5 linked regions of the Eleftheria terrae genome follow. The protein of the gene in region 1 binds, or shares a complex with, the protein of each later gene. Links are inferred from orthologs where the notes say so. Each region holds a gene or a part of one and is shown in the gene's direction. Other genes may lie near its edges. The genes, in order: dnaN, dinB, holA, holB and dnaX.

Evidence for each region.
Region 2: the proteins of dnaN (region 1) and dinB are in contact, whole or in part, in a solved structure (PDB 1OK7), measured with the Escherichia coli proteins. The link is inferred for Eleftheria terrae from one-to-one orthologs.
Region 3: the proteins of dnaN (region 1) and holA are in contact, whole or in part, in a cryo-EM structure (PDB 8GIZ), measured with the Escherichia coli proteins. The link is inferred for Eleftheria terrae from one-to-one orthologs.
Region 4: the proteins of dnaN (region 1) and holB are in contact, whole or in part, in a cryo-EM structure (PDB 8GIZ), measured with the Escherichia coli proteins. The link is inferred for Eleftheria terrae from one-to-one orthologs.
Region 5: the proteins of dnaN (region 1) and dnaX are in contact, whole or in part, in a cryo-EM structure (PDB 8GIZ), measured with the Escherichia coli proteins. The link is inferred for Eleftheria terrae from one-to-one orthologs.

Annotation. Positions count from the first base shown.
Region 1 is NZ_CP106951.1:3,486,956-3,492,835, reverse strand. The notes cover bases 246-3,201. They hold dnaN (DNA polymerase III subunit beta), read left to right. Parts: upstream 246-1,148; coding sequence 1,149-2,255; downstream 2,256-3,201. Other genes in these bases: gyrB (DNA topoisomerase (ATP-hydrolyzing) subunit B), read left to right, coding at 2,383-3,201; dnaA (chromosomal replication initiator protein DnaA), read left to right, coding at 246-338. In the rest of the region: more of dnaA, read left to right, coding at 1-245; more of gyrB, read left to right, coding at 3,202-4,911; N7L95_RS15445 (thioredoxin domain-containing protein), read right to left, coding at 5,537-5,880. UniProt on the Escherichia coli protein: Confers DNA tethering and processivity to DNA polymerases and other proteins. Acts as a clamp, forming a ring around DNA (a reaction catalyzed by the clamp-loading complex) which diffuses in an ATP-independent manner freely and bidirectionally along dsDNA.
Region 2 is NZ_CP106951.1:4,828,772-4,834,560, reverse strand. The notes cover bases 1-2,865. They hold dinB (DNA polymerase IV), read left to right. Parts: upstream 1-759; coding sequence 760-1,971; downstream 1,972-2,865. Other genes in these bases: N7L95_RS21585 (LysR substrate-binding domain-containing protein), read left to right, coding at 2,006-2,865; N7L95_RS21595 (YdcF family protein), read right to left, coding at 1-379. In the rest of the region: more of N7L95_RS21585, read left to right, coding at 2,866-2,959; N7L95_RS21580 (alpha-hydroxy acid oxidase), read left to right, coding at 3,000-4,184; N7L95_RS21575 (CPBP family intramembrane glutamic endopeptidase), read left to right, coding at 5,045-5,752. UniProt on the Escherichia coli protein: Poorly processive, error-prone DNA polymerase involved in translesion repair and untargeted mutagenesis. Copies undamaged DNA at stalled replication forks, which arise in vivo from mismatched or misaligned primer ends.
Region 3 is NZ_CP106951.1:3,214,683-3,218,613, forward strand. Bases 1-2,979 are described here. They hold holA (DNA polymerase III subunit delta), read left to right. Parts: upstream 1-933; coding sequence 934-2,025; downstream 2,026-2,979. Other genes in these bases: leuS (leucine--tRNA ligase), read left to right, coding at 1-395; N7L95_RS14210 (LPS-assembly lipoprotein LptE), read left to right, coding at 401-934; N7L95_RS14220 (2-hydroxyacid dehydrogenase), read right to left, coding at 2,075-2,979. Outside these bases: more of N7L95_RS14220, read right to left, coding at 2,980-3,019; N7L95_RS14225 (CinA family protein), read right to left, coding at 3,097-3,585; N7L95_RS14230 (phosphatidylglycerophosphatase A family protein), read right to left, coding at 3,663-3,931. UniProt on the Escherichia coli protein: Part of the beta sliding clamp loading complex, which hydrolyzes ATP to load the beta clamp onto primed DNA to form the DNA replication pre-initiation complex.
Region 4 is NZ_CP106951.1:513,200-519,049, forward strand. Bases 1,522-4,447 are described here. They hold holB (DNA polymerase III subunit delta'), read left to right. Parts: upstream 1,522-2,440; coding sequence 2,441-3,454; downstream 3,455-4,447. Other genes in these bases: mltG (endolytic transglycosylase MltG), read left to right, coding at 1,522-1,811; tmk (dTMP kinase), read left to right, coding at 1,833-2,444; N7L95_RS02595 (PilZ domain-containing protein), read left to right, coding at 3,451-3,846; N7L95_RS02600 (TatD family hydrolase), read left to right, coding at 3,937-4,447. Outside these bases: CAF17-like 4Fe-4S cluster assembly/insertion protein YgfZ, read right to left, coding at 1-745; more of mltG, read left to right, coding at 819-1,521; more of N7L95_RS02600, read left to right, coding at 4,448-4,731; N7L95_RS02605 (ankyrin repeat domain-containing protein), read left to right, coding at 4,805-5,488; N7L95_RS02610 (hypothetical protein), read left to right, coding at 5,602-5,832. UniProt on the Escherichia coli protein: Part of the beta sliding clamp loading complex, which hydrolyzes ATP to load the beta clamp onto primed DNA to form the DNA replication pre-initiation complex.
Region 5 is NZ_CP106951.1:1,089,163-1,095,081, reverse strand. The notes cover bases 1,179-4,173. They hold dnaX (DNA polymerase III subunit gamma/tau), read left to right. Parts: upstream 1,179-1,586; coding sequence 1,587-3,761; downstream 3,762-4,173. Other genes in these bases: N7L95_RS04850 (YbaB/EbfC family nucleoid-associated protein), read left to right, coding at 3,834-4,160. In the rest of the region: N7L95_RS04870 (hypothetical protein), read right to left, coding at 51-584; N7L95_RS29725 (hypothetical protein), read left to right, coding at 583-942; recombination mediator RecR, read left to right, coding at 4,222-4,803; N7L95_RS04840 (MAPEG family protein), read left to right, coding at 4,856-5,263; N7L95_RS04835 (ABC transporter substrate-binding protein), read left to right, coding at 5,349-5,919. UniProt on the Escherichia coli protein: Part of the beta sliding clamp loading complex, which hydrolyzes ATP to load the beta clamp onto primed DNA to form the DNA replication pre-initiation complex.

The DNA of each region.
Region 1 (5,880 bases):
TCCAGCTGGCCCGCGAGGCGCTGAAAGACCTGCTGTCGATCCAGAACCGGCAGATCTCGGTGGAGAACATCCAGAAAACGGTGGCCGACTTCTACAAGATCAAGGTCGCCGACATGTACTCCAAGAAGCGGCCGGCCAGCATCGCGCGGCCCCGCCAGATCGCGATGTACCTGGCCAAGGAGCTGACGCAGAAGAGCCTGCCCGAGATCGGCGAGCTGTTCGGCGGCCGCGACCACACCACCGTGCTGCATGCCGTGCGCAAGATCGGCGGCGAGCGCACCAAGAACACCGAACTCAACCAGCAGCTGCACGTGCTTGAGCAAACGCTCAAGGGCTGAGGCCGGCGCGCTCCGGGTGCAACCGCTCGAGCACCCAGGGGCGCCTTCGGTCGAGTGAAAAAGCTGGGGACAAGTGTCGAACAACCGGGGACATGTCCACTGAGAACGCGCCGGGGCAGAAGTTGTTGTCGGTCTGTCCTTGTGCAAACCGGGGCCGGCTGCACAAGGTTGTTATCGTGCTAAAGCGTTGAGCGGACAAGACAAAATAGCGTTGTCCACAAAAAGCGGGCGCCTCTACTAAGACTACCAATCTAAAAAGTTCATACCATTGTGTTGAAAGCATCTCAGGCATCCGGGACGGACTTGGCCTCGCAGCGCCGATGCGCCGCCCGGGCCGCGCACCGCCCGGCCAGCCGGGACACGAGGGAGAACAGGAGACTTGCCGCATCGCCGGCTTGCCCACGCGGGGGGCTTACAGGCTCGCCACGCACCGCAAGGCTGCAGGGGTACCCTACCCCCTTGGAATGTGGTCGGACGCGGCGGCTGAGCTTCTGCCGCGAGCACCCGGAAGGAAGGCGACAGCCTGTCGGCCCGGTGGCCGCCAGAGGGCCGCTGCCCGCCTGGCCGCATCGCATGGCACCGAAGCAGCGCAGGGGTCAAGTGACAAGGTTGGGGACAACTGTCGAACAAGTGAAGAGAAGTCCACAGGCGGGACAGACGCCGCAAAGTTGTTGTCTTTGTACGCACCGGCTGCCCCGGGTGCGCTGCACACGGTTGTCATCAGGCTAGAGCCTTGATCCGGCAAGACAAAATAGCGTTGTCCACAAAAACCCGGCCACCCTACTACGGCTACCAATCTAAGAGGTTCATATGATTGTCTTGAAGGCACCTCAGGAAAAAGTGCTTGGCGCGCTGCAAGCCGTCTCCGGCATCGTGGAGCGGCGGCACACCTTGCCGATCCTGGCCAACGTGCTGATCCGCAAGACCGGTCCCCAGGTGGAGTTCACGACCAGTGACCTCGAGATCCAGGTGCGCACCACGGCCGAGTTCGAAGGCGACGCTGCCAGCTTCAACACCTCCGTCGGCGCCCGCAAGCTGATCGACATCCTGAAGTCGCTGCCGGCCGACCAGACGGTGTCGCTCTCCGCGGCGCAGAACAAGCTGACGCTGCAAGGCGGCAAGAGCCGCTTCACGCTGCAGACGCTGCCGGCCGAGGATTTCCCGCTGGTGCAGGAGGCCGCCGACTTCGGTCCCGCCTTCGGCGTGCCGCAGAAGACCCTGAAGAGCCTGATCGGCCAAGTGCACTTCGCGATGGCAGTGCATGACATCCGCTACTACCTCAACGGCATCTTGTTCGTGGCCGAAGGCCAGCAGCTGACCCTGGTGGCCACCGACGGGCACCGCCTGGCGCTGGCCAGCGCCACGCTGGAAGTGGAGATGCCACGCCAGGAAGTGATCCTGCCGCGCAAGACCGTGCTGGAGCTGCAGCGGTTGCTGAAGGACGAGGACACGCCGATCGAGATGCGCTTTGCCGGCAACCAGGCGAAGTTCAGCTTCAGCGGCATGGAGTTCGTCACCAAGCTGGTGGAGGGCAAGTTCCCCGACTACAACCGGGTGATCCCGAAGAACCACCGCAACAGCGTCATCCTGGGCCGTGCCCCGCTGCTGGCCAGCCTGCAACGCGCTGCCATCCTGACCAGCGAGAAGTTCAAGGGCGTGCGCCTGAACATCGAGCCGGGCCTGCTGCGCATCGCCTCCAGCAATGCCGAGCAGGAAGAGGCCAAGGAGGAGCTGGAGATCGACTACGGCGGCGACACCATCGAGATCGGCTTCAACGTCACCTACCTGGTGGATGCGCTGGCCAACATGAGCCAGGACATGGTGCAGGTGGAGCTGCAGGACGCCAACAGCTCGGCCCTGCTCACCATTCCGGAGCAGGCCGGCTTCAAGTACGTCGTGATGCCGATGCGGATCTGAGTGCCCGGGGGTGGCCGGGCACCGTGAGCAGCCACCCACTTGAGCGGGCCGCCGGCCCGCTTCAGCGTTTTTGCAAGGAGCCAACGTGCCGAAGCGCCTGGCTCCGCCCGATAGAATCGAGTCCCTCATGAGCGATCAAGCCAACGACCACCCCCTGCAAACGGCAGCCCCTGCCCCGGCCGACACCGGTTACGGCGAAGGCAGCATCCAGATCCTCGAGGGCCTGGAGGCCGTGCGCAAACGGCCGGGCATGTACATCGGTGACACCTCCGACGGTACCGGCCTGCACCATCTGGTCTTCGAGGTGGTCGACAACTCGATCGACGAAGCACTGGCAGGCCATTGCGACGACATCGTCGTCACCATCCATACCGACAACTCGATCAGCGTCATCGACAACGGCCGTGGCATCCCCACCGGCGTGAAGATGGACGACAAGCACGAGCCCAAGCGCAGCGCGGCCGAGATCGCACTGACCGAGCTGCACGCGGGCGGCAAGTTCAACCAGAACAGCTACAAGGTGTCGGGTGGCCTGCACGGCGTGGGCGTGAGCTGCGTGAACGCGCTGAGCAAGTGGCTGCGCCTGACGGTGCGCCGCGAAGGCAAGGTGCACTTCATCGAGTTCCGCAAGGGCGTGCCGCAAGACCGAGTGCTGGAGCAGCGCGACGGCTTCGAGGTCAGCCCGATGAAGATCATCGGCGAGACCGAGAAGCGCGGCACGGAGGTGCACTTCCTGCCCGACGACGAGATCTTCACCAACGTCGACTTCCACTACGACGTGCTGGCCAAGCGCCTGCGCGAGCTGAGCTTCCTGAACAACGGCGTGAAGATCCGCCTGGTCGACGAGCGCAACGCGAAGGAAGACAACTTCGCTTTTGCCGGAGGCGTGAAAGGGTTTGTCGACTTCATCAACCAGGGCAAGAAGATCCTGCACCCGAACGTCTTCCATGCCCAGGGCGACAAGGTGAGCGAGCAGAACACCAATGTCGGCGTCGAAGTGGCGATGCAGTGGAACGACGGCTACAGCGAGAACGTGCTGTGCTTCACCAACAACATCCCCCAGCGTGACGGCGGCACCCACCTGACCGGCTTGCGGGCGGCGATGACGCGGGTCATCAACAAGTACATCGAGGACAACGAACTGGCCAAGAAGGCCAAGGTCGAAGTCAGCGGCGACGACATGCGCGAAGGCCTGGCTTGCGTGGTGAGCGTGAAGGTGCCCGAGCCCAAGTTCAGCAGCCAGACCAAGGACAAGCTGGTGTCCAGCGAGGTGCGCGCCCCGGTGGAAGACATCGTGAGCCGCCTGCTGAACGACTGGCTGCTGGAGAACCCGACCGACGCAAAGATCATCTGCGGCAAGATCGTCGAGGCCGCCCGTGCCCGCGAGGCCGCCCGCAAGGCCCGCGAGATGACCCGCCGCAAGGGGGTGCTCGACGGCCTGGGCCTGCCCGGCAAGCTGGCTGACTGCCAGGAGAAGGATCCGGCGCTCTGCGAGATCTACATCGTCGAGGGCGACTCGGCCGGCGGCTCCGCCAAGCAAGGGCGCGACCGCAAGTTCCAGGCGATCCTGCCGCTGCGCGGCAAGATCCTGAACGTCGAGAAGGCGCGCTACGAGAAGCTGCTGAGCAGCAACGAGATCCTGACGCTGATCACCGCTCTGGGCACCGGCATCGGCAAGACCGGCGCGGGCAATGGCAGTGACGACTTCAACCCGGACAAGCTGCGCTACCACCGCATCATCATCATGACCGATGCGGACGTCGACGGCGCCCACATCCGCACGCTGCTGCTGACCTTCTTCTACCGCCAGATGCCGGAACTGGTGGAGCGTGGCCACATCTACATCGCGCAGCCGCCGCTCTACAAGGTGAAGCAGGGCAAGCACGAGCAGTACCTGAAGGACGCCCACGAGCTGGACGGCTTCATGCTGCGCGTGGCGCTGACCGATGCCGAGCTGCACACCGGGGTCAACGGCACCGTGCTGAAGGGCGAGGCGTTCGAATCGCTGGCGCGCAAGTACGTGCTGGCCGAGAACGTCATCGCCCGCCTGGGCAACTGGATGGATGCCGAAGCCCTGCGCGTGCTGGCCAGCGGCACCGAGATCAACCTCGACACGCCGGAGCAGGCCGAGGCCTCCGCGGTGGCGCTCAAGGGCGCGCTGCACGGCGCCGAGGTGGCGGCCGAGCTGGACGCGCGGCTCGACAAGTGGGTGCTGCGCATCAGCCGCAAGCACCACGGCAACATCAAGAGCAGCGTGATCAACGCCGACTTCGTGCATGGGGCCGACTACGAGGTGCTGAGCACGGCCGGCAAGACCTTCAAGGGCCTGCTGGGCGAGGACGCGGTCATCAAGAAGGGCGAAGGCGAGAAGCAGAAGGAACAGAAGGTCCGCGACTTCCGTGAAGCGATGCAGTGGCTGATGGGCCAGGCCGAGAACAGCGTGGGCCGCCAGCGCTACAAGGGCCTGGGCGAGATGAACCCGGAGCAGCTGTGGGAAACCACGATGGATCCGAACGTGCGCCGCCTGCTGCGCGTGCAGATCGAGGATGCCATCGAGGCAGACCGGGTCTTCACGATGCTGATGGGCGACGAGGTGGAGCCGCGCCGGGTGTTCATCGAGAGCAATGCGTTGAGGGCGGCGAACATCGACGTGTGAGGCCGCCGCCGGGTGCGACACCGGCGTTCGCATGGGACGGTTCGGCGTCCTGGCCGCACGTGGCGGCCAGGGCGGCCTGGTCGCTCAAGGGCCGCTTGTGGTGCACGAATACACCCGCCCGGTGTCGCTGTTGCGGCTGGTATCGAGCTTGGGGGCGACAAGGCAGCCACCCGCTTCCGGGGCACAGCCGACCGTTGTCGCGCGGCGTCCTGCCGGGCAGCGCGTCCTGCGCGTCCCCGGATGTTCCTGTGCCGGTGGCCGGGCGGCTGACACGCAGGCCGGGGTGGCCCGGGGTCGAGTCCGGGTACGGACGCGGACGTGCTGCGTTTGACGGGTGAAGGAAGGCCGCGGTCGTCGAGCCGCGCGCATGCTTGCCAGGCACCGAATTGCCAGGCACTGAAGCCCTGCTTCAAGGGCCGACCTGCCCCGCTGGCCGCTTCAGGCCTCTGGCCGTTCGCCGTTCGCCGTTCGCCGGGCAGCCGGGCAGCCGGGCAGCCGGGCAGCCGGGCAGCCGGGCAGCCGGGCGACTTCGCTGCCCTCAGTGCCCGGGTGCCAGGCGCCGCGGAAAGCCGGGCGAGACCGGCTCCAACGGCAAGGGCCTGCGCCGGCCGTGCCGGCCCCGGCGTCACACCCCCACCAGCTGCTGCAACTGTGCGGTCGGCAGCGCGCCCGAGTGGGAGCCGTACTGGCCGGTCGTGGCGTGGCGGAAGTACAGCATGGGCACGCTCTCGGCGCCCAGTTTCTTGAACAGCTCGGTGTTGGCTTCCACCTTGGCGCGGGTCGCCTCGTCGGGCGCGGGTGCGGACAGTGCGGCCCGTTGGGCCACCTGGGCCTCGTGCCGCTCCATCGCCTCGACGGGTTGCGGTGCAGACAGGATGGCTGCTGCCAGCGGCATCGACTGTGCGCCCAGCAATTGCACCGGGATCCATACCATCTTGAGCCGCCCGAGCAAGGGCTTGGATTCCGCCC
Region 2 (5,789 bases), 1.3 Mb from region 1 along the record:
AGCGGGCAGTGGCTGCGGTGTTGACGCCCTGGTTGTCCTGCACGATGGCCGCTGCCGGCACGCCCTGCGCCACCAGGTAGCGGGCCATCGCTGCGGCCTCGTCATGCCCCTCCCGGCCGATGCCGCCGCTGACCAGCAGCCGCGGCGCCCGGCCTTGACGGTACAGCAGCAACGCTGCATCCAGCCTCGCCTTCAGTCGCGGGCCCGGATGGCCGTCAGGCGCGACCGTGTTGCCGGGCACGACGATGAGATCCGCCGGGAAGACCTCGTCGTCGAGGCCCCGCACGACGATCGCAGCCGCGGCCAGCGCATAGGCGCTGGCCGCGGCGACCAGCAGTCGCCACAGCCACCGGCGGCCCGGGGTGGCCAGGCGTGGCAAGGGCGAGCCAGCATCACTGTGGCGGGGAGGTGAACGGCGGGTCATTCGTGGTGGAGGGTGGGAACAAGGCCATGGAGACAAGCTGCCGGCTGGATGCCGCGCTGCAAGGGGCGCCGAGGCCTCGCTGGATCGTCGCGCCGCCCGTATACTGTATGAACATACAGGTTAGATTTCTCATGCTCGACGCTTGCCCTTCGGTCCGGCCTTCCCTGCCCGCGCAGCCTTCGCTGCTGGATGCCGGAGCGCCGGGCCGCAGCATACGCAGGCGGCGCCTGCGCGTCCACCCTTCGCGCAGGGCCCACCGCGCGGGCACCGGCTGGCACCGGGTGGCGGGCCGGGCCGGGCGCCGGCACTAGCGACGCGCCCCGGCAGTACCCCTCATGGACCGCTACATCGCCCACCTCGACATGGACGCCTTCTATGCGTCGGTGGAACTGCTGCGCTACCCCGACCTGCGCGGCCGCCCGGTGGTCATCGGCGGCGGACGGCGCCACCAGCCGGTGCAACGGGACGACGGCAGCCGCGAGTATGCGGTGCTGCGCAGCTATGTCGGGCGCGGCGTCATTACCACCGCCACCTATGAGGCGCGCGCGCTGGGTGTCCATTCGGGGATGGGCTTGATGAAGGCCGCCGCGCTCGCCCCCGACGCGGTCCTGCTGCCGGTGGACTTCGACGAGTACCGTCGCTATTCGCGGCTCTTCAAGGCCGCGGTGGCTGAAGTCGCTCCCCACATCGAGGACCGCGGCATCGACGAGATCTACATCGACCTGAGCGAGCTGCCCGGGGTGCGCGACGCCGTCGGCGACGACGCGCTGGGCGGGGTGCGGGCCCTGGCCGCGGCCATCAAGGCCAGCGTGCGCCGCGCCACCGGGCTGAGCTGCTCGATCGCGGTGACGCCCAACAAGCTGCTGTCCAAACTGGGCTCCGACCTCGACAAGCCCGACGGCCTCACCCTGCTGCGCACCGAAGACCTGCCCACCCGCATCTGGCCCTTGCCGGCCAAGCGCATCAACGGCATCGGCCCGAAAGCCAGCGAGAAGCTGCAGGCCCTTGGCATCCAGACCATCGGCCAGCTGGCGGCGGCTGATCCGCAATGGCTCATCAGCCAGTTCGGCGCCAGCTACGGTGCCTGGCTGCATGAAGCCGCCCACGGGCGCGACACCCGGCCGGTGGTCACCTACAGCGAGCCCAAGTCGCTCAGCCGAGAGACCACCTTCGACCGTGACCTGCATGCGCGCCACGACCGCGAGCAACTGAGCGCCATCTTCACCCGGCTCTGCGAACAGGTGGCCGACGACCTGGTGCGCAAGGGCTATGTCGGCAAGACCATCGGCCTGAAGCTGCGCTTCGACAACTTCAAGACCGTCACCCGCGACCTGACGCTGCCGCGCCACACGCAGGATGCACGCGCCATCCGCCAGGCGGCCGGGCTCTGCCTCAAGCGCGTGCCGCTGGAGCGGCGCCTGCGCCTGCTGGGCGTTCGGGTGGGCTCGCTGTGCCGGCCCGGTGAACTGCCCACGGCCGAGGTGGCCGAGGTGCCGGCCGACGAGGCGGCGGCGCCCCGCACCCCCTATACCCTGCCGCTGTTCTGAGGGCCGCGGACGATCGATCCGCTAGCATTCGGCCATGCCCGCCCCGCCCCACCTGCGCCTGCCATCGCTCGACGGACTGCGCGCCTTCGAGGCGGCCGCCCGCCTCGGCACTTTCGAGCGGGCGGCCCAGGAGCTGAGCATCACCGCCAGCGCCGTCAGCAAGCGGGTGACCACGGTGGAAGAATTGCTGGCCACCCAGCTGCTGCTGCGCCATGGCAAGAGCCTGGCGCCGACGGCCGCCGGCAAGGAATACCTCGATCAGGTGCGCGCCGCCCTGGGCCTGCTGGCCGCAGTGCCGCTGCACCGGCGCATGGGCCGCCACAGCGAGCGCCTGCGCGTCTGCGCACCTCCCACCTTTGCTCGCCAGGTGCTGGTGCCCGGGCTCGACAGCTACACCCGGGCGCATCCCGAGGTCGAGCTCGAAGTGGTGCTGAGCATCCCCTACCTCGAGCAAACCGCGGGCGATGCGCATGTGGAGGTCCGCAACGGCGATGCCGCAGCGGCCGGCGGCACGGTGCTGATGCACGACATCGTCATACCCATGGCGTCCCCCGCGCTGCTGCAGCGCTTGCCGCCGCTGCGCGAGCCCGCCGACCTGCTTCACGCACCGCTGCTGCGCACGCCGCTGCAGGCCTGGCTGCCGTGGTTTCGTGCCGCCGCGCTGGACTGGCCCGAACCGGCGCACGGCCCCAAGCTGGTGGACCTTGGCCTGCTGCTGGAGGCCGCCATCGCCGGCCAGGGCGTGGCCCTCATGCGACCCAGCCTGGCCCGCCAGGCACTGGCCGGCGGCATGCTGCAAGCGCTGTTCGGGCTGTCGACGCCGGCCGACCATCCCTACTACCTGCTGCCGCATGCCGGCAGCGGCACAGCGGCGGACTTCGCCGCCTGGCTGCAAGGCTGGTGCGCCGAGGTGGTCGCCGAAGGGGAGGAACTTCTTTCGCGTCACACCCGAGAAACTTTCCGCACCGGGCGCGCCACCCAGGCCTAGCATGGCGAGCGCGGCCGATCGAGCCGCACAGGAGACCCGCATGCCCCCCGTGATCACCAACATCGAAGACCTGCGCCAGCTGGCGCGCAAGCGAGTGCCGCGCGCCATCTTCGACTACGTCGACCGCGGCTCCTACGACGAGCTCACCCTGCGCGCCAACAAGGCCGACCTCGACGCCATCGCGCTGCGCCAGCGGGTGGCCATCAATGTGGAGCACCGCTCCACCGCCACCACGCTGCTCGGCGAGCCGGCGCGCATGCCGGTGGCGATTGCGCCCACCGGCCTCACCGGCCTCAACTGGGGTGACGGCGAGATGCTCGCCGCCCGGGCGGCCGAACGCTTCGGCGTGCCCTTCACGCTCAGCACGATGTCGATCTGCTCGATCGAGGACGTCGCCAGCGTCGTGCAGCGGCCCTTCTGGTTCCAGCTCTATGTGATGCGCGACCGCGGTTTCGCCGCCTCGCTGATCGAGCGGGCCAAGGCCGCCCGCTGTTCGGCCCTGGTGCTGACGCTGGACTTGCAGATCCAGGGCCAACGCCATCGTGACATCAAGAACGGCCTGTCGGTGCCCCCCCGCCTGACCCTGGCCAACCTGCTCGACATCGCCAGCAAGCCGGCCTGGGCGCTGCGGGTGCTGGGCGGGCGACGCAAGACCTTCGGCAACCTCGAAGGCCACGTCAGGGGCGCCGATTCGCTCAGCACGCTGAGCCAGTGGATCGCCGGGCAGTTCGACCCCACGCTGAGCTGGGCCGATGTGGAGTGGGTGCGTGGCCTGTGGGGCGGCAAGCTCATCCTCAAGGGCATCCTCGACGCCGAGGATGCCCGGTTGGCAGCCGCGGCCGGCTGCGATGCCATCGTGGTGAGCAACCACGGCGGGCGCCAGCTGGACGGCGCCCTGTCCAGCATCCGGGCGCTGCCCGAGATCGCCGACGCGGTCGGCGACCGCACCGAGCTGTTGTTCGATGGCGGCGTGCGCTCGGGCCAGGACGTGCTGAAGGCGGTGGCCCTCGGCGCCCGCGGCTGCATGATCGGGCGCGCCTTCCTCTACGGCCTGGGCGCCATGGGCGAGGCCGGCGTCACCCGTGTGCTGGAGATCCTGCGCAACGAGCTGGACGTCAGCATGGCGCTCACCGGCACGCGCGACATCCTCGAGGCCTCGCCTGCCCTGCTGCGCCTGCCCGGCGAAACGGCCCGCGGCGCGGGCCCGGTGCGGCGCGTCGCCTGAACCCGCGGCGGGCCGCCCGGCTGCCGCTCCTGCCCTGCGACGGGCCGCGCCCACAGCCTCGAGCACCACGGCCGGGTGACAGGCCGGTGCGCATCGCCGTCCGCCGGCCATGCCGTGCCGCCCGGTAGCCGCGACGAGCGTGCGCCGTGCAGCCGTCCAGCCGCATCCAGCGGTGGCTGCGGGCACGCCTGGCACGCACCGCATGCCGTCGGCCCTGAACCGGCACCCCTCCGCCGCGCCGGCCCTCGCCCCTCCATGCGACACCTCATCGGGTGTGCTGCCCGGCGTGCATCACACAAAGTGAAACCGGCGCACGGGCCAGGCTGCTTAGATTGGCCGCCATGCCTGCGGCCGGACGGCCGCCCCATCGGCGGCGTTCCGGACAGGCGGTTCATCGAGGGGTTCCTGATGCTGCTGCGACACCGGGGCTGCTGCCCGCCCGCCCCGCACACCGACCGCGCTGGTGCAAAGACGCCCAACGGCCGGGCCCCCGGCCGCCACCGCGGCCGAGCTGCCCGGCGCGTCGACCGGTTGTTGCGGGCTGACGGGCTTCATCCCGGACAGAAGTGGCGACCGCCACCCACCGCTGCTCGCGGGCCAGGCGGCGCGGCCTCCCGCCCGGCCAGCGACGCGCACCGCCCGACGGCGGCCCGCCCCCGGCTGGGCGACTGCGCGACCGAGGCCTGCGCCAGCGGATGCAGAATGCGCAGCCTCGACGCGGCCCGTTCTCGCGTGCCGCACGCCGCCCTACCGCTTGCCAGCCCCCTGCGGACCCGACCGATGATGCTGCCCGTCCCGCTGCCTGCCCCTGACCCGTTGCCGCCACCCGCCTTCCCGCCCGGGCTGCCAGGAGGCCGCCGATGATTGCGTCGGCCGCCTGGCGTGCGCCGGTCGCGCCGTTGTTGTGCCTTGGCGCCTATGCCCTGGGCCTGGCGCGCGGGCCATGGCCCTTGCTCGCGGCCAGCCTGTTCGGCCTCCTGCTGTACGCCTCCCAGGCGGCCTCCCGCCGGGTGGCGCCGTGGGCGTTCGCGGCCGCCGGCGCAGTGATGCTGGCGCTAGCCCTCGGCGCAGTGCCGGGCTTCAGCCGGCTGGACCTGGGACCGGTCACGGTCAATACCGCCAAGGCGCTGGGAGGACTCGCCGCGGCGGTGATGCTGCCCTCAGCATGGCGCTGGAATCGCGCCTGTACGCTGACGGCGGCTGCCTGCCTGATCGGCGTCCCGGCCCTGGCCTGGGCGGTGGGGCAGGTGCGGTGGGCACCGACGGGGCCGGCCTTGCTCGCCGTCTTTGCCGCGGGCAACCTGTTCGGCACCCTCGCCGAGGAATGGTTCTTCCGCCGCTGGGTGCAGACCCCTTTGCAGCGCCTGGGCAGCGTCGTGGCCGTGGTGCTGACGGCGGTGCTGTTCGGCCTCGCCCACCTGGGCGCAGGTCAGACCTTCGCGCTGCTGGCCGGCGTTGCCGGCCTGGGCTATGCGGCGGTGTTCCAGCTCAGCGGCGGCAGCGTCTGGGCCGCCGTGGCGGTGCACCTGGCCCTCAACGTGTTGCGCGTGGGCCTCTTCGGCCATTGATTCCGGGGGGCTGGCAAGGCTTGCAGGTGCTGACGCC
Region 3 (3,931 bases), 270 kb from region 1 along the record:
TGGAAGGCTTCGACGCCCAGAACCACCCGGACCGGCACTACGCCAGCTGGGCGGTGCACGAGGCGGTGGGCATCCTGTTGCGGGTGCTCTACCCGGCCTGCCCGCACATCACGCAGGCGCTGTGGCAGGACCTGGGCTATGTGGCGCAGTACGGCGAGCTGCTGGATGCGCCTTGGCCGCATGTCGACGAAGGCGCGCTGGTGCAGGACGAGATCGAGCTGATGCTGCAGGTCAACGGCAAGCTGCGCGGCTCGGTGAAGGTCTCGGCGTCGGCCGACAAGGCGGCCATCGAGGCGGCGGCGCTCGCCTCGCCCGACTTTGCCAAGTTCGCCGAGGGCAAGCCGCCGAAGAAGGTGGTGATCGTGCCGGGCCGGCTCGTCAACGTGGTGGTATGAGCCGGATGACGACCCGCTCCGCCGCCGCCCGCCTCCTCCGCCGCCCGCTGTCCCGCCGCGGCCTGCTCGGCAGCGCCGCCATGGCGGCGTTGCTGCTCGGCGGCTGCGGCTTCAAGCTGCGCGGCGCGCCGACCTTCGCCTTCCGCAGCATCCAGCTCGGCGTGGCCCCCCGCTCGGAGCTGTCGCTGGAGCTGCGCCGGCAGCTGGCGGCCGCGCCCGACCTGCGGGTGGTCGAAGCCGCCAAGGACGCCGAGGTGGTGCTCGACGTGCTGGACGACAGCATCGTGCGCTCGGTCAGCGCCAACACGGCCGCCGGCCAGGTGCGTGAAATCACGCTGCGTTCGAGGGTGCGCTTTCGCGTGCGCACGCCCTCCGGCCGGGAGCTGATTCCCGACACCACGCTGGAGCTGGGCCAGCCGCTCAGCTACAACGAAAGCGCGGCCCTCGGCAAGGAAAGCGAGGAAGCCGAGCTGGTGCGCGAGATGCGCCGCGACATCACCACCCAGATGCTGCGCCGCCTGGCCGCGGTGAAGCCCTGATGCAGTTGCGACTGGATCAGCTGCAGGCCCACCTGCAGCGGGAACTGCGGCCGCTCTACACCCTGCATGGCGACGAGGCGCTGCTGGTGCAGGAAGCCTGCGACGCCATCCGTGCCGCCGCCCGGGCCGCCGGCCATGCCGAGCGCACCGTGCACACGGTGGCCGGCGCCCATTTCGACTGGGGCGAACTGCTGGGCGCGGCACAGGCCCTCAGCCTGTTCGCCGACAAGCGCCTGATCGAGATCCGCATTCCCGGCGGCAAGCCGGGCAAGGACGGCTCCGAGGCCCTGCAGCGCTATTGCGAACACCTGGGCGACGACCTGGTGACCATCGTCGTGCTGCCACGGCTGGACAAGACGGCCCAGTCGAGCGGCTGGTTCACCGCGCTCGACGGCGCGGGCGTCACGGTGCGCATCGACCCCATCGAGCGCAAGCTGCTGCCCGGCTGGATCGCACAGCGCCTGTCGGCCCAGGGCCAGCGGGTGCAAGGCGGCGAGGAGGGGCAGCGCACGCTGGCCTTCTTCGCCGACCGGGTGGAGGGCAACCTGCTCGCCGCCCACCAGGAGATCCAGAAGCTGGGCCTGCTCTACCCTCCCGGCGAACTGAGCTTCGAGCAGGTCGAGGTGGCGGTGCTCAACGTGGCCCGCTACGACGTGTTCAAGCTGTCCGAGGCGGTGCTTGCCGGCCAGGTGGCGCGGGTGCTGCGCATGCTCGACGGGCTGGAGGCAGAGGGCGAGGCGGCGGTGCTGGTGCACTGGACGCTGGCCGAGGACATCCGCACGCTCAAGCGGGTGAAGGACGCGCTGCTGGCCGGCCGGCCGCTGCCCATGGCGCTGCGCGAGCAGCGGGTCTGGGGCCTGAAGGAGAAGCTGTTCGAGCGGGTGCTGCCGCGCCTGAGCGACCGCAGCGTGGACGCGCTGCTCGATGCGGCCCAGGTCTGCGACGGCCTGGTCAAGGGCCTGCGCCATCCCGACTGGCCCGCCGAGCCGTGGGCCGCGCTGCGCCGCCTGGCGCTGATGGTGGTGGAAGCGGTCTCGGTGCCGGTCAGCCCGCGCGAGGCGAGCGGCCGCTGGCTGGCGCTGCGCGCCTGACGGCGGCGGCCCTGCCGGCCAGGCCGGGCCGGCATGTCGGCAGCGCCCCTCAGTAGCCGGCCAGCCGGTCCACCAGGTGGTGCAGCGGCTGCCCCGCGCGCAGGGCGCGCACATTGGCCGCCACCACCGCAGCCGCGGTGGTCGGGTCGGTCTGGGCCGCCACATGCGGCAGCACCGTGACGCGCGGGTGCGACCACAGCAAGTTGCCAGCCGGCAGCGGCTCCTCGCGGAACACATCCAGCACGGCATGCCGCAGCCGGCCTTCTTCCAGCGCCACCAGCAGGTCGGCCTCCACCACATGGCCGCCGCGCGCCAGGTTCACCAGGCTGCTGCCCTCGCGCATGCGGGTGAAGGTGCGGGCATCGAAGAGCCCCTCGGTGTGCGGCGTCAGCGGCAACAGGTTGATGACGATGTCGGCCTCCGGCAGGGCCGCCTGCAGGCCTTCCGGGCCGCTGCAGGTGAGCACGCCGTCCAGCCGGGCCGGCCGCCGGCTCCAGGCCGTCACGCGATAGCCATTGGCCAGCAGCCGCAGCGCCACCGTGCGGCCCATCTCGCCCAGGCCCAGCACCAGCACCGCCACCTGGTCGGCGCGGCGCTGGCCGTGCTGCAGCCATTGCGCCTGCCGCTGCTGGCGCGCGTAGTCGTAGAAGCCCCGCTGCAGCGAGAGCACCGCCCACAGCGCAGTCTCGGCCATCGCCTCGTTCATGGCCGGGTCCACCATGCGGGCCAGTGGCACGCCGGCCGGCAGGCCGGGATCGCGCAGCAACCGGTCCACGCCGGCCCACAAGGACTGCACCAGGCGCAGGCGTGGCAGGCCAGCCAGGCTGCCAGGCGGCGGGTTGGCGACGATGGCGACCTCCACCTCCTCGCGCTCCCCGGCCGCCAGGCCGGGATGCCAGACGCACCACTGCTCGCCGGGCAGGTGGCCCTGCAGCTCGGCCAGCCAGCGGGCCCGTTCAGCATTGTCGAAGGAAGCAGCCAGCAGGAGGCTCATGGCGGTCGGCAACGGAGGTAAGGATCGCCACACTGTAGGGCATGCAGCGCCGGCCTAGCGCCAGCGCGGCAGCGGCCTCAGTCGCCGCTGACGATCGCCACCAACCGGGTCAGCGCATGACCCACCGCGGCGGACCGCACCTGGGCCCGGTCGCCCTTGAAGCGCACGCATTCGGTGTGCACGAAGTCCTGCCCGCGCGCAAAGCCGAACCACACGGTGCCGACCGGCTTGGCTTCGCTGCCGCCGCCCGGCCCGGCGATGCCGGTCACCGCCACGCTGATGTGCCCGCGCGAGTGCTGCAGGGCGCCCAGCGCCATGGCCATCGCCACCTCGCGGCTGACCGCGCCGTGGCGGGTGATCAGCTCGGCCGGCACGCCCAGCAGCTCGGTCTTGGCCTCGTTCGAATACGTCACCATGCCGCGCTCGAACCAGTCGCTGGAGCCGGCCACCGAGGTGCAAGCGCCGGCGATCAGGCCGCCGGTGCAGGATTCGGCCGTCACCAGCTTCAGGTTGCGCGCGGCCAGCACCAGCCCCAGCTGGGTCAGCAGGGGGTCGCCGACCTTCATCTCCAGCATCTGGCCCTGCGGCTGCGGGTTGTCCATCGGAGCGGATCCTTTCTAGGGCTTGGAATGGCGGCGCTGCCTCACCAGACACGCCACAGCGCAAACACGAGCAGGGTGCAGAAGGCCGCCACCAGGTCGTCGAAGAGGATACCGAAGCCGCCACGCCAGCCGCCGCCCTTGAAGCGGCGGTCGGCCCAGGCAACCGGGCCTGGCTTGGCAGCGTCGAAGAAGCGGAACCAGAGGAAGGCCGCCAGCTGCGTCCACAGGCCACCTTCGCCGCCCGCCCCCGGCGACAGCAGCCACAGCACCAGCCAGAAGGCGATCACCTCGTCCCAGACGATGTGGCCGG
Region 4 (5,850 bases), 3.0 Mb from region 1 along the record:
GCAGCAGGAAGCCGCGGCGCTTGAGGGTGCCGCGGTACTGGCTACGGGCCACCACCTCTTGACCGGGATAGCAGCCTTTCTGGAAATTCACGCCACCGACTGCCTCCAGGTTGACCATCTGCGGCACGAACTGCTCCATGGTGGCCGGCACGATGCTCGGCACGCCGCTTTGCACTTCAAGCCATTGCCATACGCCCAGCGGCAGCGAGGGCAGGGCGGCTTGCGGGCCGGCCTGGGCGGCCGCGGCGTCGGTGCTCGCCTCGGCCCAGAGGTAGCGCGGCTCGCCCAGCGCGTCGGGCAGGCGGATCACGCAGCGGTCGCCGGCGGCCGAGCGGCCCCACACCTTGTCCGGCGCCTGCTCGCCCAGCCAGGCCCGGGCGGCCGGGCCCGCCAGGCCCAGCAGCCGCACCGAGGCGCTCGCGTCGCTCAGCTTGGCCTTGGCACGCAGCACATACATGCTCAGCCGCTTGAGGGCGGCGGGCAGTTGCTCGGCAGGCAGGGCCAGCAGCACGCGGCTGGCGCTTTCCTTCCAGCCGACGAAGCTGAACATCAACCGGCCCTTCGGCGAGCACAGCCCGGCCAGGCGCGCCTCGCCCGTGCCCAGCAGCGCGAAGTCCTGCGTCAGCTGGCTGTGGAGGAACTTGGCCGCCTCCTCGCCGTCGGCAGCGATCACGCCCCAGTGGCTGAGGGCAACGGCACCCTCGACGGGGGCGGGGGAGGGATGGACGGAGCTATCGGTGTTCATGCCTCCATTATCATCACCCCCCGTTCACCGGTCTGCGCCAGGGACAACCCCGGCTTCAAATGGTTCATTCGTGATGCGATTGCTGAAGCGCCTGTTCGGCGTCCTCCTGCTGCTGACGGCATTGGCGGCCGCTGTGGTGGCGTGGTGGTTGCACCGGCCGCTGCCGCTGGCGTCGCCGTCGGTCGAGTTCTCGGTGGAGAGCGGCATGTCGCCGCGGCAGATCGCCAATGGCTGGGTGGCGGCCGGGGTCGAGGCGCCGGCGCTTGCCCTCTACGAATGGTTCCGCTGGTCGGGCCAGGCGCGCCGCATCCGTGCGGGCAGCTACGAGATCGGCCCCGGCGTCACGCCCCGCGAGCTGTTGCGCAAGATGGTGCTGGGCGACGAGACGCTGGCCACCGTGCGCCTGATCGAAGGCTGGACCTTCAAGCAGTTCCGCGCCGAGCTGGCGCGTGCCGAAGGACTGCGGCCCACCACCGCGGCGATGAGCGACGCCGAGATCATGGCCGCGCTCGGCGCTCCGGGCCGTCATCCCGAAGGTCGCTTCTTCCCCGACACCTACGCCTATAGCCGTGGCAGCAGCGACATGGCGGTGATGAAGCGCGCCATGCGCGCCATGGAGCGCAAGCTCGCCGAGAGCTGGGCCGCCCGTGCTGAATCGAGCCCGCTCAAGAGCCCGGACGATGCCCTCGTGCTGGCCTCCATCGTCGAAAAGGAAACCGGCCTGTCGAGCGACCGCGCCATGGTGTCCGGCGTCTTCAACAACCGCCTGCGCATCGGCATGCCGCTGCAGACCGATCCCACCGTGATCTACGGCCTCGGCGACCGCTACGACGGCAACCTGCGCAAGCGCGACCTGCAGGCCGACACCGCCTACAACACCTACACCCGGCCCGGCCTGCCGCCGACGCCCATCGCCATGCCCGGCAAGGCGTCGCTGCTGGCGGCCGTGCAGCCGGCTGCCACCAAGGCCTTGTATTTCGTCTCGCGGGGCGATGGCAGCAGCGTCTTCAGCGAAAGCCTCAATGAGCATAATCGTGCGGTCGACAAGTACCAGCGCAAACGCTGAACCCTTTCCATCCAGGCCGGCATGAGCGGTTTTTTCATCAGCTTCGAAGGCATCGACGGTGCCGGCAAGTCCACCCACATCCAGGCCCTGGCCGAGCGCGTGCGCCGTGCCGGGCGCGAGGTTGTGCTGACCCGCGAGCCCGGCGGCACGCCCCTGGCCGAGGCGCTGCGCGAGATGGTGCTGCAGCAATCCATGGATGCGCTGACCGAGGCGCTGCTGATCTTCGCCGGCCGCCGCGACCACCTGCAACAGGTGATCGAGCCGGCGCTGGCGCGCGGCTGCGTGGTGCTGTGCGACCGCTTCACCGACGCGACCTTCGCCTACCAGGGCGCCGGCCGCGGCTTCGACACGGCAGTGCTCGCGCAACTGGAGCACTGGGTGCAGCAAGGCCGCCAGCCCGACCTCACGCTGTGGTTCGACCTGCCCCCCGAAGTGGCGGCCGAGCGCCTGTCCACCGCCCGGGTGCCGGACCGTTTCGAGCAGCAGCCGCTGGCCTTCTTCCGCCGTGTGGCCGAGGGTTACGCCGCTCGCGCACAGGCCCATCCGCAGCGCTTTGCCCGGCTCGATGCGGGGCAGGAGCGGGCCACCGTGTGGGCCCAACTCGAGGCCGCGGTGGCGCGGCACGGCCTGTGAGCGGGGCGGCATCACCGGGCCTGCCCTGGCTGCAGGCGCCGCTGCGCGAGTTGCTGGCCACTCAGCGCGGCCATGCCGTGCTGCTGGCCGGGCCACCCGGCATCGGCCAGTTCGAGCTGGCGCTGGCGCTGGCGCAGGCCTGGCTCTGCGAGCATCCCGACGCGGCTGCCCGCCCTTGCGGCGGCTGTGCCAGCTGCACGCTGGTTCAGGCACGCACCCATCCCGACCTGCTGGTGCTGCTGCCCGAGGCCTTGCAAGAGGAGCTGGGCTGGGCCGCCGCCGAGACCGAGTCCGAAGGCAAGGCCAAGGCGGCCAAGGCCAAGCCCAGCAAGGAGATCAAGGTCGAGGCCTTGCGCCGCGCGGTCGAATTCGCCCAGCAGACCTCCTCGCGCGGTGTCGCGAAGGTGGTGCTGGTGCATCCGGCCGAGCGCATGAATGCCATCTCGGCCAACACCTTGCTCAAGACGCTGGAGGAGCCGCCGGGCCAGGCGCGCTTTGTCCTGAGCACCGAAGCGGTGGACGCCTTGCTGCCCACCATCCGCAGCCGCTGCCAGCTGCAGCGCCTGGCGCCACCCAGCGAGGCGCAGGCGCGCGAGTGGCTGCAGGCGCAGGGCCTGGCCGGCGCCGAGGTGCTGCTGGCCGCCGCCGGGCAACTGCCGCTGGCCGCGCGGCAACTGGCGCAACAGGGCCTGGATGCTGCCGCCTGGCAGCAGCTGCCCGCACGGCTGGCGGGCGGGGAGGTGGCGGCCCTGGCTGGCTGGTCGGTGCCGCTGGCGGTCGAGACGCTGCAAAAGGTCTGCCACGACGCGCTGTGCGTCACGGTGGGGGCGCAGCCGCGCTACTTCCCGGCGGCGGCCTTCAAGGGCCTGCGTGCCGGCTTGCCCGCGCTCACCGCCTGGGGCGCGGAGCTGCGCCGTGTAGCCCGTCACGAAGAGCACGCCTGGAATGCCGGCCTGATGCTCGAGTCGCTTGTGGCCCAGGCGCGGCGCGCCTTACACTCCGCCGAATGAGCGAGCTGACCCAACAACGTCCTGTCCCTGCCGCCCCGGCGGGCGTCACGCCGGCACGGCCCAGCGTGATCCAGCTGGTGTTCCGGGAGAAAGGTGCGCTGTATGCGGCCTATATCTCGGTCTTCACCGACGGTGGCCTCTTCGTGCCCACCACCCGTGAATACAAGCTCGGCGAAGACATCTACCTGCTCCTGTCGCTGCCGGAGGATGCGCAGCGCTACCCGGTGGCCGGCAAGGTGGCCTGGGTCACCCCGGCCAACGCTTCCGGCGGCCGCACGCAAGGGGTGGGCGTGCGTTTCCCGAGCGACGAGAAGTCGCGGCTGCTGAAGATGCGCATCGAGGAACTGCTGGGCACCGCCATCCAGTCGGCCAAGCCCACGCAAACCCTTTGACGCTCTCCTGAGCCCCCTGGGCTCCCGAATCAGGCGCCGGCCGGTGTAGGCTAGGCGCCTGTTTTCATTGGCCCGCCATCCAGACATTCGATGTTCGTCGACTCCCACTGCCATCTCACCTTTCCCGAACTCGCCGAGCAGCTCGGCGCCATCCGCCAGGCCATGGCCGCCGCCCAGGTGGACCGGGCCTTGTGCATCTGCACCACGCTGGAAGAGTTCGACGCCGTGCACGCGCTGGCGCTGCAGCACGACAACTTCTGGGCCAGTGCCGGCGTGCACCCCGACAACGAAGGCGTCCAGGAGCCGACCCTGCAGCGGCTGCTCGACCTGGGCTCCCGCGAGAAGGTGGTGGCCCTGGGCGAAACCGGCCTGGACTACTACCGCCTCAACGGCCGCAGCGTGGCCGACATGGAGTGGCAGCGTGAGCGCTTTCGCACCCACATCCGGGCCGCGCTGGCGCTGGACAAGCCGCTGGTGATCCACACCCGCAGTGCCTCGGACGACACGGTGGCCATCCTGCAGGAAGAGGGCCAGGGCCGGGCGCGTGGCGTCTTCCATTGCTTCACCGAGACGCAGCAGGTGGCCGATGCCGCCCTGGAGCTGGGCTTCTACATCTCCTTCTCGGGCATCCTGACCTTCAAGACCGCGGCCGACCTGCGCGAGGTGGCCCGCCATGTGCCGCTCGAGCGCTGCCTGATCGAGACCGACAGCCCCTACCTCGCGCCGGTGCCCTTCCGCGGCAAGACCAACAACCCGTCTTATGTCCCTCATGTGGCGCGGCAGCTGGCGGAGCTGAAGGGGCTGTCGGTGGAGGAGGTGGCGGACGCCACGAGCCGCAATTTCGAGCGCTTGTTCGGTGTGCCGCGGCTTCAGGCTGCGGCCTGAGTTTTTTCATCAATAGGCGCTAAGCGGCTGTCGGGTCGCTTATTTTTTGGCGTGAAATAATAGGAGTCGTGTCGTGCGCATCGAGCTGAAGTGGGTGTGGGCGCTGGTGCTGGCGCTGGCCGCGCCGATGGCCCAGGCAGGGGCTTATGTCGATTTCTTCCGGGCCCTGATGCGCGACGACGGCGACACCGTGCGCGAGCTGCTGCAACGGGGCTTCGACCCCAACACGCTGGACGAGCACGGCCGGGCCGGCCTCACCATTGCCTTGCAGGAGGTGTCCCTGAAGACGGCCGAGGCGCTGTTCGCCCACCCGCAGGTGGACGTCAACCGCCTCAACGCGCTGGGCGAGTCGCCGCTGATGATGGCGGCGCTCAAGCGCGAGCTGGACTGGTGCCGGCGCCTCATCGAGCGGGGTGCCGACGTCAACAAGACCGGCTGGACCCCGCTCCACTACGCCGCCAGCGGCGGCAAGCCCGAGGTGGTGGCGCTGCTGCTGGAGCACCACGCCTTCATCGACGCCGAATCGCCCAACAAGACCACGCCGCTGATGATGGCCGCCCGCTATGGCAGCGACGACGCCACGCGCGTCCTGCTCGAGGCCGGTGCCGACCCGACGCTGCGCAACGAGAAGGGGCTGACGGCGGCTGATTTCGCCCGGGCGGCCGAGCGTGTCAAGCTGGCCGAAGAGATCGAGCGGCATGCCCGTACGTACAACGCCGCGCCGGCCATTGCAGCGCCTGCGTCGGGCGCCGACTAGGGGCGTTTGTCGGGCGAATTCCGACGTTTCTTTGGCTGGGGCCCGACTACCGGGCCCAGCCGGCCAGGCCTAAAGTTCACTGCATGCCCACCGCCCTTTCTGGAGCCTTCGACATGCAAACCCAACTGCCCGCCGACCCGTTTGCCCTGATGCTGAACCCGCAAGCCGTGCTCAGCGCCGTCGAAAGCTCGGAGCGGCTGAGCCGCCTGAAGCGCCGCATCTGCCGCCCGCTCGACAAGCCGCTGCTGGCCACCGTGTCGCGTGACACGGCCGCCTTCGACGAGGAGATCGACAGCGAGGCCGAGACCGACGCCGAAGCCACCAGCGCCGACACCGAAGCCTGAGCCACCGGCGGCGGCGCC
Region 5 (5,919 bases), 2.4 Mb from region 1 along the record:
GCTGGCGGCATCCACGACTCGCATCGCGTCGGGCTCATGGCAGCTGCGCGTCATGTCGGGTGGACCGCGCTTGCCAGGGGCAGGCCGGCACGATCCCCGGCATATCGGCGCCGCGCCGCTGTGACTGGGAGCGGTGCAGGGGGCGCCTGCATGCCCCGAAGTGTGCTGCCGCCTGACCCTCCCGACCGGCTTGGCGGGAAGGCGCTCAGCGGCGGCGCCTGGCAAGGTGGCCGCCGACTGGCCACCCAGCCGACCCATATCAGCGCATCGGTGTGCGGCTCGGGAATCGACTGCTGCAAGTATGCGTGCCGCCTCCCGTGGATCTGCCCGTAGCCCACGATTCCACCGCGATCATTGATCGCGGTTGCTGAGGTGAGCTCCCCGCCTTCACCGGTTGCGTCGAGGAGGTCCAGGTTCTGCGTCGTTTCCCCATCGTAGGAAAACGCACGGGCGGCGCTGCTGCCTTTGATCTGAGAGGATCCGACGCCATGCCCTGCGGCATTGGCGTCACCGCCGACCGAGCCTGCCCCTCCAAGGGTGCCCAGGTCGCGCAGCACGGTGCCATCGTGCAGGAACGCGTGCATGGCTGCGTCACCAGCGAGCTGCGCCGCTCAGGTGACGGTGCCTCGTGCATTGATTGATGCCATCGGCTCAGCCGGTGCTGCCGCCGAGCGTTCCCAGGTCGTGCATGGTGCTGCCGTCATGGATGAAGGCGCGTCCTTGGGATTCCTGGTGATCCTACGGAGTGCGGGCGGTTGCGTCGGTGAGCAGCCTGTTTTCGCCGATGTCGCCGGCGCTGCTGTAGACAGCCTCGAACCGATCCAGATTGACCAGGCGGTAGCGAGGTGCCGCCAGCCAGCCTCCGGTGGCCAGGGCGAGCGACAAGGCGACGCCCCCGCGGGCAAGTGCAGGAGGGATGAACGTCTGAAGCTCCTGGCGTGATGGAGCGTTCACCTTATCCTGCGGCCAGCCGGCACGAGGCCCCCGGAGCAGGGACGTCGACAGGAGCGCGCCTTTCCTTCGCCAAGGGGCGGCCAGTACCGCCTGCGGGGGGCTGTCGGGCTCGGCGGTGGATGGGCGAGCTGCGGTCCCGCCCGGCATGTGGGCGGTGCCGGACAGGCCGCTGGCGGCTTGGCCTTCAAACGGTGCTTGCAGCGTGCCGGGCACCGCGGTGCATGGCGCGATCGAAGGCCATGCTGGCCCTTACTGGCCAACTGTGCAGCAGAGATCGGTGCAGCGGAGATCGGTGGGGTGGGCGGGTCCGATGTCGGCCCTTGATGGGGTGCACGGGCGGGATGGTCTGCTTCCCTTGAACACCACCGATGGATGGAAAGCCGCCGCGTGGCGGCTTTCGAGAAGATGGGTGACGAGCCTTAACCCCGGCACTGGTCGCAACGGTTAGGGCTGCTTCGTTCCCGACCTGACCCGGTTGGCCGCGCTCCCATGCGGGGAGGCCCGTCAAGCGCGATTGTAGGCCAGCTTTTCGCCCGGCGTCCGCCGCGGCATCGAAAGTTGCGAAGTGAAGTGCATTGCGCCTCGCTGCGTGGCCCCGGCGAGGAGGGGCGCCGCCCCCGTAGAATTGCGACATGAGCTACCTTGTCCTGGCCCGCAAATACCGCCCGCGCACCTTCGAGCAAATGGTGGGGCAAGAGCATGTGGTGCAGGCCCTGTCCAATGCGCTGACGCAGCAGCGCCTGCATCACGCCTACCTCTTCACCGGCACCCGCGGCGTGGGCAAGACCACGGTCTCGCGCATCCTCGCGAAATCGCTCAACTGTGTGGGTGCCGACGGGCAGGGCGGCATCACCGCCGCGCCCTGCGGCGCGTGCCAGGCCTGTCGTGACATCGATGCCGGCCGCTTCGTCGATTACGTGGAGCTTGATGCCGCATCGAACCGCGGTGTTGAAGAAATCTCGCAGCTGCTGGACCAGGCGGTCTACAAGCCGGTGGTGGGGCGCTTCAAGGTCTACATGATCGACGAGGTGCACATGCTGTCCAACACCGCGTTCAACGCGATGTTGAAGACGCTGGAAGAGCCGCCGGAGTACCTGAAGTTCGTGCTGGCCACCACCGATCCGCAGAAGGTCCCGGTCACCGTGTTGTCGCGCTGCCTGCAGTTCAACCTGCGGCCGATGGCGCCCGAGACGGTGCTGGAGCACCTGGAGTCCGTGTTGCAGGCCGAGCAAATCGCGGCCGATGCCGGAGCGCTGCGGCTGTTGTCGCGCGCTGCGCGCGGCTCCATGCGCGACGCGCTGTCGCTGACCGACCAGGCGATTGCCTTTGGCTCCGGCGAGCTGCGCGAGGCGGGTGTGCGCCAGATGCTCGGCGCCGTCGATCGCAGCCATGTCTACCGGCTGATCGAGGCCCTCGCAGCCGGGGATGGTGCGGCGGTGGTCGATACCGCCCGGCAGCTGCGGGCCCAGGGGCTGTCGGCCCAGGGGGCGCTGGAGGAAATGGCGGTGCTGCTGCAGCAGCTGGCGGTGCTGCAGGTGGTGCCCGACGCGGCCGATGCCGGCGATCCCGAGGCCGAGCGGCTGGCCCGCCTCGGCGAGTTGCTGCCGGCCGACGAGACGCAGCTGCTCTACAGCATTGCACTGCACGGCCGCAACGAACTGGGGCTGGCACCGGATGAGTACAGCGGCCTGACGATGGTGCTGCTGCGCATGCTGGCCTTCAAGCCGGCCGTGGGCGGTGGTGGCGGTGGGCGGCCGGCGTCCTCGGCGCCGCTGCAGCGGCCGGCGCAGAACGCCGCCCTGCGCGTGGCCATGCGCAGCAACGAGCCGTCGGCCGAGGCCGCTGCGCCAGGCGCGGAAGCCTCGCTTGCATTGCGCCAGCCCGGCACTCCGGCTGCGCGGCTCGACGGGCCGGCTGCCACGGGCACCGGCGTGGCAGCCCAGCCGGAGGCGCGGCCTGCGCAGTCCGCCCCATCGGCCGCTGCAGCGGCGGCCCAGCCAGCCGAGCCGCCGGCTCGGCAGCTGTCCGAGAACACCCCGGTCACCTCTGCCGGCCCGGCCCACCAGCCGCTCGCGGCGCCCCCGGTGGCCGCGGCCAGGCCGGTGGCCTTGCGCCAGTCAAGCACCGCGCCGGTACGCAGCATCCAGCCGCCGGCTCGCGCCAGCGCCGAACCCCCGCCTTGGGAGGACCTGCCCGAGGACCCTGCGCCGGCTGCTGCAGCCACTCGCCCCATCGCGCCCGCGCCGGCCCCGGCAGACCCCCGTCCGCCGCAGGTTGAAGCCGAGCCTGCGCCGGGCTCCGTGGTCCCGGCGCGAGCCGAGCCGGCCGTGCTCGACGTGGCACCGCCTGCCTTCGTGCAGCAGCAGCCGGCCTCCGTCGCTGCGCCGATCGCGGTGCCCGCCGCGGCGGACTCGCCCATTGGCGAGCGCTGGCATGCGCTGGTGCTGCAGATGGCTGAGCGCGAGCTGATTTCGGCCCTGGTGCGCGAACTCGCGATGCAGGCCGAGTGCTGCGCCATGGCCGACGGCGAGGCGCCCTGGCAGTTGCGGGTCGAGCGCAACACCCTGGCGGCCGAGGCCACCCGGGCCAAGCTGGAAGCCGCCCTCGCCGAGGTGCTGGGCCGGCCGGTGCGCCTGCAGCTCGAGGTGGCGCCGACGCAGGACACACCGGCCCGTCGTGAAGCCGCCAAACGCGCTGCGCGGCAGCGCCAGGCCGAGGAAACCATCCAGGGCGACCCGCTGGTGCGCTCCCTGATGCAGCAATTCAGCACCGCACGCATCGTGCCGGGCTCGATCCGGCCGGTATGAAGCTGTGCAGATTACCCGGGCGCCGGCCCCTTGATGCCGGCACCGACACCCCTTGAACCCGAAAGGAAAGACATGCTCAAAGGACAACTCGCGGGCCTGATGAAACAGGCCCAGCAGATGCAGGACAACCTCAAGCGCGCCCAGGAAGAACTGGCCAGCGTCGAGGTGGAAGGCCAGTCCGGCGCCGGCCTGGTGAAGGTGCTGATGACCTGCAAGCACGACGTCAAGCGCATCACGATCGACCCCAGCCTGCTGGCCGACGACAAGGACATGCTGGAGGACCTGGTCGCCGCCGCCTTCAACGACGCCGTGCGCCGCGCCGAGGAAGTCAGCCAGGAGAAGATGGGCAAGCTCACCGCCGGCATGCCGCTGCCGCCCGGCATGAAGTTCCCGTTCTGAGTGCCCGCGAGCGATTCGCGCCCGACCCGCATTCCCACACAACGCCGTACCGCTGCCACACATGTCGTCTTTCGATGCCCTGGTGCAGGCCTTGCGCCGCCTGCCCGGAGTGGGCCCGAAGTCGTCGACGCGCATGGCCTTCCACCTGCTGCAGCACGACCGGGAGGCAGCCCACCTGATCGCGCGGGCCCTCGACGACGCCATCCGTGATGTGCGGCACTGCCGGCTGTGCAATACCTTCACCGAGGCCGAGGTGTGCGACACCTGCCTCGACCCGCAGCGCGACACGGCGCAGTTGTGCGTGGTCGAGACGCCGGCCGACCAGGCCGCGGTGGAGCGCACCGGCAGCTACAAGGGGCTGTACTTCGTGTTGATGGGCCGGCTCAGCCCGCTGGACGGCATCGGTCCGCGAGAGATCGGCCTGGAGCGCTTGTTCGAGCGTGCCGCGGAGGGGGAGGTGCGCGAAGTGATCGTCGCCACCAACTTCACCGCCGAAGGCGAAGCCACCGCCCATGTGCTGGCCGAGGGCCTGAAGGCCCGCGGCCTGCGGGTGACCCGCCTGGCGCGCGGTGTGCCGGTGGGCAGCGAACTGGAATACGTCGACCTGGGCACCATCGCCCATGCCTTGGTGGAGCGGCGCTGAGCCGGGCCGCCTCTGTCCCCCCGCGGGATGCCTTTGCCAGGAGCGAAGACCGATGAGCATTGCCATCTGGTGTGTGTTGATCGCTGCCTTGCTGCCGATCGTGTGCGCAGGGCTGGCCAAATCCGGCCAGCTCGGCAAGCGCCGCAGCGAAGGCGGCTACGACAACCATGACCCGCGCGCCTGGCTGGCCCGCCAGCAAGGCTGGCGCCAACGGGCCAATGCGGCGCAGGCCAACAGCTTCGAGGCCTTGCCGTTGTTCATCGGCGCGGTGGCCATCGCCATCAGCACCGGCGCGCCGGCCGCGCGCGTGGACCTGTTGGCGGCGGCCTTCGTGGGGCTGCGGCTGGCCTACATCGCGCTGTACCTGGCCGACAAGGCGACCTTGCGCAGCCTGGTGTGGGCGGCTGCACTGGCCGTCAACATCGGCCTGTTGTTTTCCGGGACGGCAACGCGGGTGTGACGGGCAGTATCGCCGTCGCTGGGAGTTTCCCTGCCCGGATCGGTCCCGATTGGAGCCGGCAGGTCCTGCCGATAAGCTGCCGGTCATGCCGCTGCACCTGCCCGTTCCGCTGATGCGCCCTTCACGCCGCCCGAGCCGGCGCGACTGCCTGCGCACCTTCGGCGCCGCCGCGGTGCTGCTGGGCACCGGCCTGGGGGGCGCCCGGGCCCAGCCGGAGCAGGTTCGCGTCTCGGTGGCCCTCGGGCGGGGCGAGTCCTTCTGCCACCTGCCGCTGACGGTGGCGCAGGAGCTGGGCTACTTCCGCGCCGAGGGGCTCGACGTGCGACTGCTCGAAGTGCCGGAGCCGGGCAGTGCCTCGCATGCGGTGCTGGCGGGCGATGCCGAATTCGGTTCGGGCGCCTACCTGGGCCTCGTGTCCCGGCAATTGCAAGGGCATCCGCTGCGCACCGTGGTGCTCGAAGGGCGGACACCCAAGGTGTCCTTCGGTGTTTCTGCGCGGCTGATGTCGACCTGGCGCGGCATGGGCGACCTGCGGGGGCGGCGCCTCGGGGTGGCTGCGGCTGGCAGCCTGTCGCAGGTGCTGGCCCGCGTGTGCCTGGCCAAGGGCGGGCTCAAGCCGGCAGAGGTGCAGTTCGTCCCTCATGGTTCGATGCAGG